3 regions of the Rhizobium sp. M10 genome follow, and region 2 is predicted to be linked to each of the others. Evidence: predicted binding sites of a transcription regulator. Region 2 holds the regulator's gene; each other region holds the start of a gene.

Region 1 (6,181 bases), on a different contig from region 2:
GCAACGGCCGTGAAGACACAGAAGCCCGCGAGCAGCCAGCCGGCGATGCGGACCTGGAAGCCTGTGAGAACCGCAAGGCCGGCGAGCAGTTCGAAAAGGCCTGCGACATAGGCCAGCAGAGTTGCTGCCGGCAGGCCGGCACCGGCGATCATGCCCGCAGTACCGGCAGGATCGGTTAGCTTCATGAAGCCGGAAAGGACGAACATGAAAGACAGGAGAATGCGGGCAATCAGGATAAAGGCGTTCGACATGGATGTTGCTCCGTTGAATGGCTTCTCAAGATCTTGGTGCCCCGGGCACGCTGTGGATCTCTGATATCCCTATCTCGCCTATTTCCTTCGTTATGCAAAGGTAGACGGAAGGGGACACTTCGTTCAATAATATGAAACGATGCCTCGCTTGCGTTTCCGCAGCCTCGTCTCCTATGGTCGGCGCCTAACATGGAGACTCCGATGGCAGATCTTTCCGCTTTTCCGATCACGAGGCGATGGCCGGCGAAAAATCCCGACATCATCCAGCTCTATTCGCTGCAGACGCCGAACGGGGTGAAGGTGTCGGTTGCCCTCGAGGAACTCGGCCTCGCCTATGAGCCGCATTATATTTCCTTCGACGCCAACGAGCAGAAATCACCCGAATTCGAGTCTCTCAATCCCAACGGTCGCATTCCGGCAATCATCGATCCGAACGGGCCTGATGGTAAACCGATCGGGCTGTTCGAATCCGGCGCAATCCTGCTTTATCTCGCGGAAAAGACCGGCAGGCTCATTCCTGAGAATGCCGCCGGCGGCTATGAATGCATTCAGTGGGTGTTTTTCCAGATGGCCGGCATCGGCCCGATGTTCGGTCAGTTCGGCCATTTCTACAAATCCGCCGCCGACAAGGTCGCCAACAATTCCTATCCGGTGGAGCGCTATCGCGACGAATCCAAACGGCTGCTCGGCGTCCTCGAAGGCAGGCTGAGAGGTCGGCAGTGGATCATGGGCGATCTGTATTCGATTGCCGACATCACCACCTTCACCTGGGTTCGCGGCGCCGATATCTTCTATGGCGGCCGCGAGGTCCTGGACTATGCGAGTTTCCCCGCCGTTTCCGATTGGCTGGAACGCTGCATCGCCCGCCCGGCCAGCGCCAGGGGCCTCAATATTCCGGTCAAGCCGGAGTAGTTGACGGTTCCGGAAAGCGCAAAGGCTGCTCTCGGGAGCGGCCCTCAATACATGACAACCCTCGGCTTCCCCCCGCCAACGTCATCCTCGGCCTTGTGCCGAGGATCTGTTGCCCTATCGGCCCGAGGCAGATACTCGGGACAAGCCCGAGTATGACGAAAGAGAAGTTGGCCGGCCTTTTCAGCAGTCTGACCGCTTTCAGTGGAGACCGTTATTTCGTCCGACCGCCTCTATTGCCGGCTGGCAGTCTGCCTTGCGCCTTCGAGCTTGAAACGCGGAAAGACGAAAACGCCGGCCATGCTGCCGCTGTATTTCTCTTCGAGCCCGTTCGACTCGCCCATGCAGAACAGCGGCTGGCGCAAGCCGTTCGGCATGATGATCGTCGTCGAAAAGCAGAAGGAGGAGCAATGTGTTGCCGCCTGTTCGAACAGTTCCAGCACGTGACTGCGATCTCCGGAATCATAACATCGTACCAGGTTCAGCAGTCCGCATTCCTCTGCGGAGAGGCCGTGCAGCATGGCGCTCCACTTGCCGAGACGGAGCACGCCGCTCGACAGATCCCCGGTCCAGCTTTCGGAAACGGAAAACTGCGCCAGCATCTCGTGCTGTTGATTGTTGTCGTTCATCGAGCCGGGCAGCAACGGCACGGCTGCATTGGCTTTGGCAATCTTGAACACGGGCGTTCCCTCGTTCGCATGCGGCTCCTCCGCCGCACGCTCGGCAAACACTAGACACAGGCTTATGCAGCATCGGGCATAATGCCCGCGCCCATACCGGCGATCATTGCCGCGGCCATCCGAGCCTCCGAACCGGAGCCCTTCGAAACCGACTATTCTGGCATCGCCTTCCCGCGCTCGTCTGACAGCGAAAATGATCGCCGGGCGCGCTTCAATTGCAGCGCGGATTTATAGGGGCTTTTGCACAAACGGCAACGGCTTTTTAAGGGGCGTTCGCATCGAGATCCTTTGCCGGAGATGTCGGATCTCCGCACTGTTGGCGAGAATGGAGCCCAATTTTCAGCGTTTTTCCCCCGTTTCCTCCCACTTGGCGGGAGATATATCGCCGCAAGACGACGATCGCCCACAGGTTGCGTGGAGAGAAAAACAAGCAGCGGCGCAAGCCTCGCGAAAGCTTGGCCCGCCGGCAAATGCGATGCACGGCACAAAATCGCGCGCAACGGATCGAATCGTTTCGAGCAAGCTCGCGGCAAAGAAAAAGGGCGACCCGAGGGCCGCCCTTCCTGTTCCGGATGCCGGAATGTGTGCAGGCTTTCGCCTATCACATCATGTCCATTCCACCAGTTCAGCGCGCTTGCCGCGCTGAACCATCTTAGATGATGGGCGGTTTCATGGACGATGCTGTGAAAGGCCGTTGGCCTATCACATCATGTCCATTCCGCCCATGCCGCCCATGCCGCCCGGCATAGCCGGAGCGTCCTTCTTGGGCAGCTCGGCGATCATGGCTTCGGTGGTGATCAGCAGCGATGCAACGGAAGCGGCATCCTGCAGGGCGGTGCGAACGACCTTGACCGGGTCGATGATGCCCATGCCGATCATGTCGCCATATTCGCCGGTCTGGGCGTTGTAACCCCAGTTGTCCTGATCCTTGTCGAGGATCTTGCCGACAACGATCGAGGCTTCGTCGCCTGCGTTCTCAGCGATCTGGCGGGCCGGAGCCTGCAGCGCGCGGCGAACGATGTTGACGCCGGCTTCCTGGTCGTCGTTGATACCCTTGGAGGTGATCTTGACGGAGGAGCGCAGCAGGGCAACGCCGCCGCCCGGTACGATGCCTTCCTGAACGGCAGCGCGCGTCGCGTTGAGGGCGTCGTCGATGCGGTCCTTCTTTTCCTTGACTTCGACTTCCGTCGAGCCGCCAACGCGGATGACGGCAACGCCGCCGGCGAGCTTGGCAAGGCGTTCCTGCAGCTTCTCGCGGTCGTAGTCGGAGGTGGTTTCTTCGATCTGGGCCTTGATCTGGGCAACACGGCCTTCGATGTCGGACTTGGCGCCCGAACCGTCGACGATCGTGGTGTTTTCCTTGGAGATCGAAACCTTCTTGGCACGGCCGAGCATGTCGAGCGTGACGCTCTCGAGCTTGATGCCGAGGTCTTCGGAGATCACGGTGCCGCCCGTCAGGATGGCGATGTCTTCGAGCATGGCCTTGCGGCGGTCGCCGAAGCCAGGAGCCTTGACGGCAGCGATCTTCAGGCCGCCGCGCAGTTTGTTGACGACGAGCGTTGCAAGGGCTTCGCCTTCGACGTCTTCAGCGATGATGAGGAGCGGCTTGCCGGTCTGGACGACGGCTTCGAGAACCGGGAGCATCGACTGCAGGTTCGAGAGCTTCTTCTCGTGGAGGAGAATGAAGACGTCTTCGAGGTCGGCAACCATCTTTTCCGGGTTGGTGACGAAGTAGGGGCTGAGGTAGCCGCGGTCGAACTGCATGCCTTCGACGACTTCGAGTTCGGTTTCGGCGGTCTTGGCTTCTTCAACCGTGATGACGCCTTCGTTGCCGACCTTCTGCATGGCTTCGGCAATGTCGAGACCAACCTGGCGCTCGCCGTTTGCCGAGATCGTGCCGACCTGTGCGACTTCTTCCGAGGTGTTGATCTTCTTGGCCTTGGCCTGGAGATCCTTGACGACTTCGGCGACGGCGAGATCGATGCCGCGCTTCAGGTCCATCGGGTTCATGCCGGCGGCAACGGCCTTGGCGCCTTCGCGAACGATCGCCTGGGCCAGAACGGTTGCAGTCGTGGTGCCGTCGCCGGCGATGTCGTTGGTCTTCGAAGCAACTTCGCGGACCATCTGGGCGCCCATGTTTTCGAACTTGTCTTCGAGTTCGATTTCCTTGGCGACCGAAACGCCGTCCTTGGTGATGCGCGGCGCGCCGAAGGACTTGTCGATGATGACGTTACGGCCCTTCGGGCCGAGCGTGACCTTGACTGCATCGGCGAGAATGTCGACGCCGCGCAGCATCTTTTCGCGCGCGGTGCGGCCAAACTTGATTTCTTTAGCTGCCATGTTTGTGACTCCTGAATTCGATTTGTTCGGGCAAAAGCCCGTCAGTCATTTCGGGAAAGCGGATCGGCCAATCAGCCGATGATGCCCATGATGTCGGCTTCCTTCATGATCAGAAGGTCTTCGCCGTTGATCTTGACTTCGGTGCCGGACCACTTGCCGAACAGCACGCGGTCGCCAGCCTTGACGTCGAGTGCGACGACCTTGCCGGACTCGTCACGAGCGCCGGAACCGACGGCGACGATTTCGCCTTCCTGCGGCTTTTCCTTGGCGGTGTCGGGAATGATGATCCCGCCCTTGGTCTTCTCTTCGGACTCGACGCGACGAACGACGACGCGGTCGTGAAGCGGACGGAAATTGGTGCTTGCCATTGTCTAATCCCTCGATCGAATGACATTCGCGGGCCGGAGCGGCCCACATGGATAGGTGTTAGCACTCCCTTGCGGTGAGTGCTAGCGACGTGCATTTAGGGATGGCTCCGAAAGGAGTCAATGAGAGCAATCACGAATTTTTGTGCCGGAATTGTGAAGAGACCGGAGAAATGCCGGAGATTTCCGCCGAACCCTCTGCCGCGGCCGAGCCTTGCCGATCACGCGCCGGATTGCCGCGACTGAGCTTTGCGGTGGCTGATGGCGAAGAAAATGCCTTGCCATCCTCCTGCGCCTTTGCAATGTCACCGGTGACTGCAGCAACTCGGGATATTGGAATGGCCAAGCGGATAGAAACCTTCTCTGAGATCACGGATCGCTATGATGTGGTGCTCTGTGATGTCTGGGGCGTCGTTCACAACGGCGTCGATCCGTTCCCCAAGGCTGCCGCGGCCCTTCAGGCCGCCCGCGAGAGCGGCCTCGCCGTCGTCCTCATCACCAACTCGCCGCGCCTCTCCTGGCAGGTCGTCGAGCAATTGCGTCATATCGGCGTGCCCGACAGCGCCTATGACCGGATCGTCACCTCGGGCGACGTCACGCGCGGGTTGATTTCCGAGGGACCGAAGACGGTCTTTCTGCTCGGCCCCGAGCGCGACAAGGCGCTTCTCGAAGGCATCGGCGTCGAGCGGGTGCCATCAGGCGAAGCGCAATCGCTCGTCTGCACCGGCTTTTTCGACGATGAGACCGAGAAGCCGGAGGATTACACCGACATGCTCCTGGATTTTCAGGCGCGCGAGGTGCCGATGATCTGCGCCAATCCCGACCTCGTCGTCGAGCGCGGCCACCGCATCATTCCCTGCGCCGGCGCCATGGCCGCCTATTACGAGCAGCTCGGCGGCAAGACCCGCATCGCCGGCAAGCCGCACCGGCCGATCTACGAGGCGACGCTGGCGGCCGCCCGCGAGCTTCGCGGCGATTTCTCAGCCGAGCGCGTGCTGGCGATCGGCGACGGCATGCCGACCGATGTCCGCGGCGCCTTGAATTTTGGCCTCGACCTTCTCTACATCAGCGGCGGGATCCACGCCAAGGAATACACCTTGAACGGCGAAACCGACGAGGCAATCCTCAACGCCTATCTCGAACGGGAAAACGCCGCGCCGAAGTGGTGGATGCCGCGCCTTGCATAAAGAGAAGCCAGCCGATGACCGTCTTCCACCGCAATGAAACCCGCGATCCCTTGCCCGCCCATCTCAAGGGCGGGGTGATCGCCATCGGCAATTTCGACGGTGTGCATCGCGGACATCAATCGGTGCTGAACCGCGCGCTTGAGATCGCCAGGGCGCGCGGCATTCCGGCTCTTGTGCTGACCTTCGAGCCGCATCCGCGCACGGTCTTCCGGCCGCAGACGCCGGTGTTTCGCTTGACACCGGCGCCGCTCAAGGCCCGCATCCTGGAAACGCTGGGGTTCAACGCCGTCATCGAATATCCCTTCGATTACGAATTCTCGCAGCGCTCGGCTGATGATTTCATCCATTCGATCCTGAAGGACTGGCTCGGCGCCTCCGAAGTCGTCACCGGCTTCGATTTCCATTTCGGCCGCAACCGCGAAGGCGGTCCCGCCTTCCTGATGAATGCC
Region 2 (6,181 bases):
CCGTCTCCTTCAGGAAGGCGGCGGCAAAGCGCTCCTGATCCACCGGCTGGTGGCGCACATGGCTGTTGAAGTCGCAATAGGGACACTTCGCCGCGCAGAACGGCCAATGGACATAGACGCCGAAGCCGGGCTCGCCGGTATCGGGCAGCAGCGTCGCATCGCGCGAGGAGCCTGGCGTATCGAAATTGCCCACGAACAGATCTTATGCCTCCAGGCAGGTTTCGACGAAGAGTTTGAAGGCGCGCGCCCGGTGCGACAGCGCCTGCGGCTTGCCGATATTCCAGCCGTGTTTTTCCTCGCCGCTCATCTCGCCGAAGGTAACGCCGTAACCCTCCGGCTGGAAGACCGGATCGTAGCCGAAGCCCTGCGTGCCGCGCGGCGGCCAGACGACATTGCCCTCCACTTCCCCGCGGAAGAGTTCGGTATGCCCGTCCGGCCAGGCGAGGCACAGCACGCTGACGAAACGCGCGGTGCGCTGTTCAGGCATCGTGGCGCCTGCTTCCTGCAGCGCCTTTTCCACCTTCGCCATCGCCATGTCGAAATCGCGCGTGCCGTCGGCTCTTTCCGCCCAATTGGCGGTGTAGACGCCGGGATCGCCGCCGAGCGCGTCGACCACCAGCCCGGAATCGTCCGACAGCGCCGGCATGCCGGCGGCATTGGCCGAGGCGACCGCCTTGATCGTCGCATTTTCCTCGAAGCTGGTGCCGGTCTCGTCGGGTTCGACGAAATTCAGCTCGGCCGCCGATTTGGCGGTGAAGCCGAGCGGACCGATCAGTTCCTGGATCTCGCGGATCTTGCCGGCATTGTGGCTGGCGACGACGATGGTCTTCGTTTCAAGCTTGCGCATTCAGATATCCTGTTCGATGCCCCAGATTTTGGCCTCCGCACATTCCAGGCTGTTGCCGGCCGGATCGCGAAAATAGATCGAGCGGCCGCCGTTCGGCCAATGCACCTCGGATTCGATCGCCACACCTGCCGCTTTCAGCCGTTCGGCAATCGCATCGATATTGCGGCCGGCGACCCGGAAGCAGGCATGGCCCTCGCCGCTCGTGCCGTGCGGCGGCACCTGCAGGGCATTGGGCGGCGGCGGCTTTACCGTTTCCTCGGGGTTGAAGATCAGCAGCACGCCGGGGCCGCAGCGGAAGAAGACATGCCGGTTGGCCGCACGGGTGATCTTTTCAAGTCCGAGAACGTCTTCGTAGAAGACCTCCGCCGCATCGAGATCCCGCGCATAGAGCGCCGTTTCCAGCATGCCTTCCAGCATGGGGTTCATCCCGCAATCGCCTGCTTCTGCAGGGCGACGAGTTCGCCGATGCCGTTCTTGGCAAGACCCATCAGCGAGGTGAATTCCTCTTCGGTAAACGGCGTGCCTTCGGCCGTGCCCTGGATCTCGACGATGCCGCCGGCGCCGGTCATGACGAAATTGGCATCGGTTTCGGCCGAGGAATCCTCGAGGTAGTCGAGGTCGATCACCGCCTGGCTGGCGAAGACGCCGCAGGAGATGGCGGCGACATGATCCTTCAGGACCCGGTCGACCTTGATCATGTTGCGGCTTTCCATCCATTTCAGGCAATCGTAAAGCGCAATCCAGCCGCCGGTGATCGACGCGGTCCGAGTGCCGCCGTCGGCCTGGATGACATCGCAATCGAGGGTGATCTGCCGTTCGCCGAGCGCCTGCAGATCGACGACGGCGCGCAGCGACCGGCCGATCAGCCGCTGGATTTCCTGGGTGCGGCCGCCCTGCTTGCCGGCCGCGGCCTCGCGCTTCATGCGTTCGCCGGTCGCCCGCGGCAGCATGCCGTATTCGGCCGTCACCCAGCCCTTGCCGGTATTGCGCAGCCACGGCGGCGTCTTGTCCTCGAGGCTTGCGGTGCAGAGCACATGCGTATCGCCGAACTTCACCAGGCAGGAGCCTTCCGCATGCTTGGAAAAGTTGCGCTCGAACGAGACCTTGCGCATCTGGTCGGTTTTTCTGCCTGAAGGCCGCATTCTTATCTCCTGGAGTTGCTGACCGCTTCTACGATTGGCGGCGCCCATTTGCAAATTCCCTTTTGCCACGGCGGCGAGTTTGACTATATTTTCGGAAGCATCATCAGTTTGGGTTCGAGAGGTTCATGGGCATCAGGTCGACGTCGGTTTCGGATGCCGTTGCCGTGCTGGACGAGCGCTCCCGAGAAATCTTTCGCCGCATCGTCGAAGGGTATCTGGAAAGCGGCGAACCGCTCGGCTCGCGCAATCTGTCACGCCTCCTGCCGATGTCGCTGTCGCCGGCCTCGGTGCGCAACGTCATGAGCGATCTCGAAGAGCTCGGCCTGATCTATTCGCCGCATATCAGCGCCGGCCGGCTGCCGACCCAGATCGGCCTGCGCTTCTTCGTCGATGCCTTCATGCAGGTCGGCGATCTCTCCGCCGAGGACCGCGCCAATATCGACCGCCAGGTGCGGGCGGAAAGCGGCGGCAATCCGGTGGAATCGATGATGAACGAGGCGAGCCGCATGCTGTCGGGCATTTCGCGCGGCGCCGGCCTCGTCATCACCTCGAAAAGCGATCCAGTGCTGAAGCATGTCGAGTTCATCCGGCTCGAGCCGACAAAGGCGCTCGCCGTGCTCGTCGGCGATCATGACCAGGTGGAAAACCGCATCATCGAGCTGCCGGCCGGCGTCACCTCCTCGCAGCTGACGGAGGCGGCGAATTTCCTCAATGCGCACATGTCCGGCCAGACCCTGCCGGAGCTGCGCAAACAATTGAGCCGGCTCAAGGACGATGTCCGCCACGAGCTCGATGCGCTGTCGCGCGATCTCGTCGAGCGCGGCATTGCCGTCTGGGCCGGCAGCCCGGACGAGGGAAAGCCCGCCCAGCTGATCATTCGCGGCCGGGCCAATCTGCTCGAAGGGCTTGGCGGCGCCGAGGATCTCGACCGGCTGCGCATGTTGTTCGACGATCTCGAAAAGAAGGACAGCCTGATCGAGATCCTCAATCTGGCCGAAAGCGGCTCGGGCGTGCGCATCTTCATCGGCTCGGAAAACAAGCTCTTCTCGCTATCCGGCTCGTCGCTGATCGTCGCGCCCTATCGCGACGAGGACGACCGGATCGTCGGCGCTGTCGGCGTCATCGGTCCGACGCGGCTCAATTATTCCCGCATCGTGCCGATGGTGGATTACACCGCCCAGCTCGTCTCCCGCCTTTCGCGCAATCCGCTTTAAGAACGTCGCCGAAGAAGGCGCGGAATTTTCTCTTCTTTGTCACGCAGACTTGATTTTTTTCGGTCAAACCTCGATATCGGGCGCATCTGAAGACACCAACCGGAGACCGTCATGACCGATGAAACGACGAAAAACGGACCTGACGCAACTGCGGCCGATGCCGCAGCCGACGCCGCCGCCTACGTCGAGAACGATACAGTGCAGGAAGAGACCGCCCAGCCAGACCCGCTTGAGCTTCTGAAAGCCGAAAACAGCGACCTGCGCGACCGCTATCTGCGCCTTGCCGCCGAGATGGACAATCTGCGCCGCCGCACCGAGCGCGAGGTCAAGGACGCCAAGTCCTATTCCGTCGCCGGTTTCGCCCGCGATATGCTCGCCGTCTCCGATAATCTGCGCCGGGCGCTGGATGCCATCTCTCCGGAGGCCAAGGCCACTGCCGATGCCGGCCTGACCACGCTGATCGAAGGTGTCGAGATGACCGAACGTGCCATGCTGTCGGCGCTCGAGCGCCATGGTGTGCGCAAGCTGGAGCCGGTCGGCCAGAAGTTCGATCCGAATTTCCATCAGGCGATGTTCGAGGTGCCGAACCCGGAAGTGCCGAACAACACGGTCGTCCAGGTCGTGCAGGCGGGCTTCACCATCGGCGAGCGCGTGCTGCGCCCAGCCATGGTCGGTGTCGCCAAGGGCGGCCCGAAGCCGGCCGAAGCCGAAACCAATTCCGTCTTCGACGAGAAGGACGCCTGAAGTCGTTTTCCTTCTCTCTTGTGAGAGAAGGAAAACCAAAGATCAGATGCGGGCGAAGCGTTCGATCAGAAGATCGAAGAAACCGTCCGCATCGACATGGCGCATCACCTTGGCATTGGGCTTGCGATCCGTCACATGCCACCAGTCGACGACGGTCATGCCGACGGTGAGTTCAGAGCGGACCTCGATCTCGACATTGCAGTCCCGGCCCTGGAAAAGCTCCGGCTTCAACAGATAGGCGACGACCGTCGGGTCATGCAGCGGCCCGCCGTCGGAGCCGTATTTCTCGATATCGAAGCGTTCGAAGAATTCCAGCATCTCGACCATCGCCTGTGCCGGCGCCGTGCCGATCTCGGCCATGCGCTTCACCCGGTCCTTGCGGGTCAGCAATTGATGCGTCACGTCGAGCGGCATCATCACGATCGGCACGCCTGAGCGGAAGACGATGTCGGCCGCCTCAGGATCGACATAGATGTTGAACTCGGCAGCCGGCGTGATGTTGCCGCCTTCGAAGAAGCCGCCGCCCATCATCACCAGTTCGCGGATGCGGGGGATGATGTCGGGTGCCTTCTGGAAGGCCATGCCGATATTAGTCAGCGGGCCGAGCGTGCAGAGCGTCACCGTGCCTTCCCCCTCGCGGCGCAGCGTCTCGATGATGAAGTCGACGGAATGGGTCGACTGCAGCGCCATCGTCGGTTCGGCGAGCTCGGGGCCGTCGAGGCCGGTCTTGCCGTGCACGTGCTCCGCCGTCACCAGCTTGCGGGCGATCGGCCTGTCGGCGCCGGCGAAAACCTTCGTCTCCGGCCGGCCGCAGAGCTCGCAGACGATGCGCGCATTGCGGCTGGTCAGCGAAAGCGGCACGTTGCCGGCGACCGTGGTGATCCCCAGCACCTCCAGCTCGTCGGGGCTGCCAAAGGCCAGCATGATGGCGGCCGCGTCGTCCTGGCCGGGATCCGTGTCGATGATGATTTTTCTGACGTTTGCCATTCCGATCGTTCCATCCCTCGCCATGCCCGCTGTTTCGGCATGCAGCATTTCTTCATTTCCCGTCACAAATCAGCACAGTTCGCGCGGGCATGTTTTGATGCGAGGCAGCCGTTGCTTTGTCAAGCAAGGAGGACGGCGTCGACCGTTTTAAGTCGAGCGGATCCTAAAATCGGCGAGGCGGCGCCGAGCGCTCGCGCGCGCCTTGCAGCGCTGGGCTTCTCTCCCCATATTAGCGGCATCCGGATGCTGCGCTTGAGGTCCGGGATGGTCGCTTGCATCAAGGACTTGAAAAGAGATGAGCCGCATTACCCCTTTCGCCAGCCCGCTGCTTCTGGGCTTCGATGCCATGGAAAAGACGCTGGAGCGCATTTCCAAGGCGAGCGACGGATATCCGCCCTACAATATCGAACGCATCGCCGCCGACAGCGGCGCGCCGGAACGTCTGCGCATCACCCTTGCGGTGGCCGGCTTCAGCGAGGAGGAACTCGACGTCTCCACCGAGGAGAACCAGCTTGTGATCCGCGGCCGGCAGGTGGAGCAGGGCGAGCGGGATTATCTCTATCGCGGCATTGCCGCCCGCCAGTTCCAGCGCACCTTCGTTCTTGCCGACGGCATGCAGGTGCTCGGCGCCGGCCTGAAGAACGGCCTGCTCTCCGTCGATCTAATTCGTCCGGAACCCGCGCGCATGGTCAAGAAAATTAACATTTCGGTTTCACAGTAGCACAACGGTTTGTCGAACCGTTGGTCCCTTCTTCCGGAGGAACAGGAATGTTGATGAAAGAAGCCACGTCTCACTTGACCAAATCCGAGCTTGCCCACATCGGCAACGGCGAGGTCGCCTACATCAGAAAAATGCGCACCGAAGAGGTCGCCAAGTGTTTCCCCGAGGCGCCGGATATCGATCCGAACGTCGATCTCTGGGCACTCTTCGGCGCCGACGGCACGCCGATCCTCTTGACGGACAACCGCTCCAGCACCTTCTTCAAGGCCGCCGAGGACGAACTGAAGACGGTCAGCCTGCACTGACCGTCAAGACGGCGCCTCTCGGCGTTTCGCCGCCCTTGCGGTACGCTGCGGCTTATTCGATTTCGCGGCGGTCGGGGCTGATGTCGCGACATATGTGCGTAGCGTTCTTTCGACGCTAGTATGCGCCAACAGCGGACATTGTGTCAGTGCGGCTTTCTGTTGTTTCGCGGTCAGCTGACTAGCACTAGCTCCGAAGCGATATTGATCGCGATACCATACTC
Region 3 (6,181 bases), on a different contig from region 2:
TGTCTTCGAGCATGGCCTTGCGGCGGTCGCCGAAGCCAGGAGCCTTGACGGCAGCGATCTTCAGGCCGCCGCGCAGCTTGTTGACGACGAGCGTTGCAAGGGCTTCGCCTTCGACGTCTTCGGCGATGATGAGGAGCGGCTTGCCGGACTGGACGACGGCTTCGAGGATCGGCAGCATCGATTGCAGGTTCGAGAGCTTCTTCTCGTGGATCAGGATATAGGGATCCTCGAACTCGACCCGCATCTTGTCGGCGTTGGTGACGAAATAGGGGCTGAGGTAACCGCGGTCGAACTGCATGCCTTCGACGACTTCGAGTTCGGTGTCGGCGGTCTTGGCTTCTTCAACCGTGATGACACCGTCATTGCCGACCTTTTCCATCGCCTCCGCCAGGAAGCGGCCGATTTCAGCATCGCCATTGGCGGAGATCGTGCCGACCTGGGCGATCTCGGAATTGTTGGAGATATTGCGGGCGTTGGCCTTCAGTTCCGCGACGATGGCGACGACGGCGAGATCGATGCCGCGCTTCAGGTCCATCGGGTTCATGCCTGAGGTAACGGCCTTGGCGCCCTCCTTGACGATCGCCTGGGCGAGGACCGTCGCAGTCGTGGTGCCGTCGCCGGCGATGTCGCTGGTCTTCGAAGCGACTTCGCGGACCATCTGGGCGCCCATGTTCTCGAACTTGTCTTCGAGTTCGATTTCCTTGGCGACCGAAACGCCGTCCTTGGTGATACGCGGCGCGCCGAAGGACTTGTCGATCACGACGTTACGGCCCTTCGGGCCAAGGGTCACCTTCACGGCGTTGGCCAGGATGTCGACGCCGCGCAACAGCTTCTCGCGGGCTTCGACGTTGAATTTGACTTCTTTAGCAGCCATGTCCTCACTCCTTCATAGGCAGCTAGCATTGACCACGTCCTGAGGGTTCAGGCGGCCTGCTTTCCTTCGCTCTGGGCTTCGATGATACCCATCACGTCGCTTTCCTTCATGATCAGCAGGTCTTCGCCGTTGATCTTGATTTCCGTGCCGGACCACTTGCCGAACAGGACGCGATCGCCGACCTTGACGTCGAGCGCCTGAATCTGGCCGGCATCGTTGCGGGCGCCGGGACCGACGGCGATGACCTCGCCTTCCTGCGGCTTTTCCTTGGCGGTGTCGGGAATGATGATGCCGCCCTTGGTCTTTTCCTCGGAATCGACGCGGCGGACGAGAATGCGGTCATGAAGCGGTCGGAACGACATGTCTTCCTCCATCGACAAACAATGATGACGTTGTTCGCCAGACCGGACCGGATGACGAGGTCCGGGTGGGTGCAAGGTCGCGCGCCTTGCGGGATTGATCTGGTTCGATGGTTTTTCGATTTCAAGGGGCGGCGCAGAAAAATTAGCACTCGCTGCCGGCGACTGCTAATGGCCCTGCGGGGAACAGAAGACCGGCTGCTGCGTTCGAACTAATGACGATGGTCGTCCCCTCGTCTTGAAGACGCGTTCAAAACTGTGCTCCGGCTTGAATCCGGATTTCGGCGTTCCTAGCTCTCAGGCGATCGAGGCTCGATGAGCTCGATCACCGTCACACGTTCTTTTAGGCCCACGTTCTTTTAGGCCCACGTTCTTTTAGGAGTGAGTGACATGGAAGAGAAGACCAATATAATCAAAGACCTCACTATCGAGGAACGCGAGGAAATCTTCGTCGACATCGCTCGTACGCTGGAGGATACGGCGCGCGAGGCCCTCGTCGAGGGCAATATGCACTTTGCTGTACTGTCGAACAACATGGCCGAAGCGATCCGCGTCAACGCCGACGAACTCGCCCGGGACGATCCCGAGAATGCCGAGCGCGTATTGCTCCAGGCGACGGCGATGATCTCGCAGTTCGAGGCCGTGCACCCTTATCGCATGGTAAGCATGGCCGTTCACTGATTGACCCGCTCAAATCAATCGCCGGCGTGCGGAACTCTCACAGCTGGCGAAGGTTAATGGATCACAGCATCGAGAGGTGATCCATGACGACTTCGAAAACCAACACACCACCCGAAAGCGGAACCGACGACGCGCGTTCCTTCGACACGCAACGGGCCGAGGTCTATCGCCAGAATGCATCGGACGCAGCCCGGCGCAATGCGAGTTCGACATCGGATCGCGACAGCGGCACCGAAACGCCAAGCCTGAAACTCGCGAAAGAGTATCTGAGCCTCGGCGGGCGCCGCCGGTCCAAGATCGACGACAACATCACCACTGTTCGCCAATGGGAGGTGGATCCGCCGGCGGCCGAACGCTTCTGGCAGGAGCGGGTGGAGACGCTTTCAAAGGCTGAGCGCAAGCAGGTGGAGGATTTTCTTCCCACCATCAACACGCCTTGAAACACGGCCGCTCGAGGCGAAACCAAACTGCGAGGTCTGGTCGGACCTGGAGAAGATCATGGCCACAGACAAACACGAACAGATACGCCGGCGGGCCTACGAAATCTGGGAGGCCGAAGGCCGCCCCGAAGGGGCGGACCTGCGTCATTGGATGCAAGCCTGCGACGAGCTGGCCGGCGAGGACGAGGATGAGACGCTGCAGGACCTGCTCGATCAAGACGACAGGGACGACGCGGCGCTGCTTCAAGGCGCCGGGGAAAGCGGCGATCTCGATCGGCCACGCCCCGGATTTGGTCAAGTGTCCGGGGCGACGCCGCCCGATATCGAGATAACCACGGGGGAGAAACCTTCCCGGCAAAAGATCAGAGAGACCGAAGGACCGTAATCGTCATGCAGCATCTCGACCACGCCATGCAGATCGCCATGGAGGCACATGACGGCCAGACGGACAAAACCGGACGGCCCTTCTTCGAGCACTGTCAGCGGGTCGCGCTTCTCGTGCCGGGCGACGAGGCGCGAACCGTCGCCTACCTTCACGACGTCGCCGAAAAAGGCAATGGCTGGACGCTCGACAGGTTGAAAGAGGAAGGCTTCCCGTCGGCGATCATCTCTGCGGTGGATGCATTGACCCGGCGGCCCGACGAGCCGGACGAGGAATTCGTCAGGCGTGCGGCAGCAAACTCGCTCGCTTTGCCTGTCAAGTGGGCCGATCTCGAAGACAATCTACGCCAAGCCGAACAGGCCGGCAAAGACAAGCAAAAATATCAAAGCGCCCTGGATCTGCTACGCGATATCGAGAACGGACAATAGTGTTCCCTTCCGGTGGCCGCAGCGAAGGTCCGGCCGGCAAGAGGCGTTCGTGTCGCTATTTCTGACGCGGCTGCCGCAAGCCGGCGCCGGCAGCGATCTGGCCGCCTTGGCGCCTGGCGGCAGCGGCTTCGTATAGCGTTCGCGCCGCATTGCGGATTTCCTCCTGCATCGCCTGGTCTTTCTCGTATGCCGCATGGCTTGTCGCGTAGGGTTCCCAGTAACCAATATAGCGGTCGATTTCGGCAAGCGGGCCTGCTGGTACAAGATCCATCGATCTCAGCCAGTCCGAAAGGTTCCTGCGGACACCTTCTGCACCTTCCGTGTCACCATGAACGACGACGGAAAACAGGCGGCCTTCCAGATGGCGGGGATAGGGCCATCCGTTCATCTCCAGCTGTTTTGCCTGGTCGGCATGTTTCCCATGGGTGCTCGTCGGATCCGGGTTGCCGCCGTCGGCACAGACAAGCCGGTCGATCATCAGCTTCAGGGATGACGGCGCCTGATACCAGTGCACCGGCGTGACGATCATGATGCCGTGCGCCTCGACCCACATCGGATAGATCTCGTTCATCCAGTCATGGATCTGTCCGAGCGAATAGTTGGGATAACAGGAACAGGGCCAGTGACAGAGAGCCGCCGCCGTGGAGAAGCAGGCTTTGCACGGATGGATCTGCCGGCCGTATTCCGAGGCGAGCCGGCTCAAGTCGAGGATCTCGATCTTCACATGGCGCTGCTGTTCCAGCACCTCCCTGGCGATGTCGACCATGCGGTAGCTCTTCGAAATCTCGCCCGGGCAGGTGTGTTCGCTGCGCGTCGAGCCGTTGACGAGAAGCAGACGGGTCGGCCCGTTCGGATCGTCATGCCGCTTTTGCGCGTCACGGATGGCATCGCGGGCCGCCAGCCAGTCTTCAGCCAGATCATAATCGGGATCGGCGAAGCCGGGGCCGGCCTTGCGGGTCTTCGGGCTTTTTCGCGAATTTGCGTAGGCTTCCCAGGCTGCCGACGCGAGTCGCGTAAGCTCTTCCTGCAATTTGCCGTAGGCCGGATCCCGAAATTGATTGAGAAAGCGCCGTTTGAATTCATGTTCGTCGAGCCGCGGGCTGGGACTGCCCTTGCGCGGTTCGAGATCGGAGGCTGAAGTGGCAACGTTGGCTGGCATTGGGACCTCCTGAAGCCGGTGCTTTGCTGAACGCACCGGCAGATACTGTGTTCCCGGCATGCCACCGATGGGCCGATGCAAGCGGAGCGTCGAGCGCTAAACTCTTCAGGATTTCAAGAAGTAGCCGCCACCCGCTAACCATTTCCTGACCATGAAACAGGCCACCATGGCATGCCGACCAGCGGTAAGTCGCTTATTAACTCATACGACCTATAGTCGCGGCCACTTGGGCGAACGGGGGAGTAGTCTTGTCCGACGAGCTGCACATGATCTCTGCAATGGGTGGTGCGTTGACGGGCCTGCCCGGACTTGGCGATTGCCTTGATCAACACGATATCGTGCTCAGCGTTCACCTCGATCGAGATGAATTTCACGAATGCGTCGCCAAGCGGCCGTTGCCCAACCTTATCCTGCTCGACGCCCTGTCGCCGGAGGGACGCGGTCTCGAAGACTGCCGGCGTCTCAAGGAAAACGCCGTAACGCGTGATATCCCGGTGATTATACTGGCCTCGCCGCAGGACGAGCAAAGCAAGATTGCGGGGTTTGCCGCCGGTGCGGTGGATTGTGTCTCCAACCGCGTGTCCGCCGCCGAGCTCGTCGCCCGCATCAAACGACATATCGAACTCGGCGCGGCGCAGGCGCGACTGCAGCGGCGCAACGAGCAACTCGACACCGCGCTTGCCAGCATGGGACAGGGCGTGTGCCTGTTTGACGAGGGCGGCCGGCTGCTCCTTTCGAACAATCGTTATGCTGAGGTTTACGGACTCGATTCCGCCGTCATCCATCCGGGGCAGTCCCTGGAAGACATCCTGAATCTGAGACATGAGGTCGGTGCCGTTCCCGCCACTTCGACGTCGGACTATCTCGCCTGGGCCGAAGCGACCAATATGGGCGACGTGCCCCAGGATTGGATCAAGGAACTCAAATCCGGCCGGATCATCCGCGGCTATCATCAGCGGACGCCGGGAGGCGGCTGGGTATCGACCCATGAGGATATCACACAGGCTTGGTTGGCGGAAAAAGCCCTTGCAGAGGCGCACGCCCAGGCCGAACGCGCCGAGCAGGAGGCGCGGGCGGCGCATGCCCGGCTTCTGGCAGCCTTCGAAGTCGTCCCGGAAGGCCTCGTCCTGTTCGACGCCGAAGACCGCTTCGTGCTGTGGAACCGACGATACGAACAGCTTTACGCCGAAAGCGGCGATATGCTTGTCAAAGGGATGCGCTTCAAAGACCGCCTGCGTGCAGGCCTCGAACGCGGCCAGTATCCGGAAGCGGTTGGGCGCGAAGAGGAATGGCTTGAGGAGCGGCTGGCCCATCATGCCGAGCCCACCAGCAAACACGAGCAGCGTCTGCCGGGAAACCGGTGGATCCGGATCGAGGAACGCCGGATTTCCGAAGGGGGCAGCGTCGGCATCCGAGTCGACATCACCGATCTCAAGATGCAGGAGGCGTCGTTCAGGCTGCTGTTCGAAGGCAACCCGATGCCGATGTGGGTGTATGACCGCGATACCCTGAAGTTCCTCCATGTCAACCAAGCCGCCATCGATCATTATGGCTATCGTCTGGAGCAGTTCCTGACGATGACGCTGCGTGACATCCAGGCGCCGCAGGACGCCGGACGGGTCACGTCTGCCGTCTTCGACGCCGAGGATCCAGCCGCCACGACCTGCTCCTCCCGCCACCGCAAGGGAGATGGCGGCACCATTGAAGTCACCGTCTATTCCACCTGCTTGAACTACAAGGGCAAGGCGGCATCGCTGATGGCCGTCGTCGACGTCACCGAGGCCAAGCGTGCCGAAAAGGCATTGCTGCAGCACCGCGATACGCTTGAGGAGATGGTGCGCTCCCGCACTGTCGAACT

The links. The regulator HrcA, encoded in region 2, represses chaperone genes, less so after heat shock. The targets are predictions, from matches to a motif close to GTTAGCACTCNCNNNNNGNGAGTGCTAAC.
Region 1: groES (co-chaperone GroES) is a predicted target of HrcA. The motif match lies at 4,606-4,634, and genes of this name have one in related genera.
Region 3: groES (co-chaperone GroES) is a predicted target of HrcA. The motif match lies at 1,378-1,406, and genes of this name have one in related genera.

What each region holds. Positions count from the first base shown of each region.
Region 1 covers NZ_NWTA01000004.1:126,386-132,566, reverse strand. Annotated here, with positions in the region: gene CO671_RS08305 (DoxX family protein) at 1-251, opposite strand, end outside; gene CO671_RS08300 (glutathione binding-like protein) at 453-1,163, shown strand; gene CO671_RS08295 (hypothetical protein) at 1,394-1,840, opposite strand; gene groL (chaperonin GroEL) at 2,543-4,180, opposite strand; gene groES (co-chaperone GroES) at 4,252-4,548, opposite strand; gene CO671_RS08280 (TIGR01459 family HAD-type hydrolase) at 4,884-5,732, shown strand; gene CO671_RS08275 (bifunctional riboflavin kinase/FAD synthetase) at 5,747-6,181, shown strand, end outside.
Region 2 covers NZ_NWTA01000009.1:105,646-111,826, forward strand. Annotated here, with positions in the region: gene hemW (radical SAM family heme chaperone HemW) at 1-193, opposite strand, end outside; gene rdgB (RdgB/HAM1 family non-canonical purine NTP pyrophosphatase) at 203-847, opposite strand; gene CO671_RS16595 (VOC family protein) at 848-1,273, opposite strand; gene rph (ribonuclease PH) at 1,270-1,989, opposite strand; gene hrcA (heat-inducible transcriptional repressor HrcA) at 2,115-3,203, shown strand; gene grpE (nucleotide exchange factor GrpE) at 3,315-3,947, shown strand; gene CO671_RS16615 (nucleoside hydrolase) at 3,990-4,934, opposite strand; gene CO671_RS16620 (Hsp20 family protein) at 5,230-5,655, shown strand; gene CO671_RS16625 (DUF1150 family protein) at 5,703-5,960, shown strand.
Region 3 covers NZ_NWTA01000015.1:200,402-206,582, reverse strand. Annotated here, with positions in the region: partial or broken gene groEL (chaperonin GroEL) at 1-874, opposite strand, end outside; gene groES (co-chaperone GroES) at 922-1,236, opposite strand; gene CO671_RS22500 (hypothetical protein) at 1,624-1,914, shown strand; gene CO671_RS22495 (hypothetical protein) at 1,998-2,354, shown strand; gene CO671_RS22490 (DUF2934 domain-containing protein) at 2,413-2,739, shown strand; gene CO671_RS22485 (HD domain-containing protein) at 2,745-3,164, shown strand; gene CO671_RS22480 (flavodoxin family protein) at 3,220-4,323, opposite strand; gene CO671_RS22475 (PAS-domain containing protein) at 4,602-6,181, shown strand, end outside.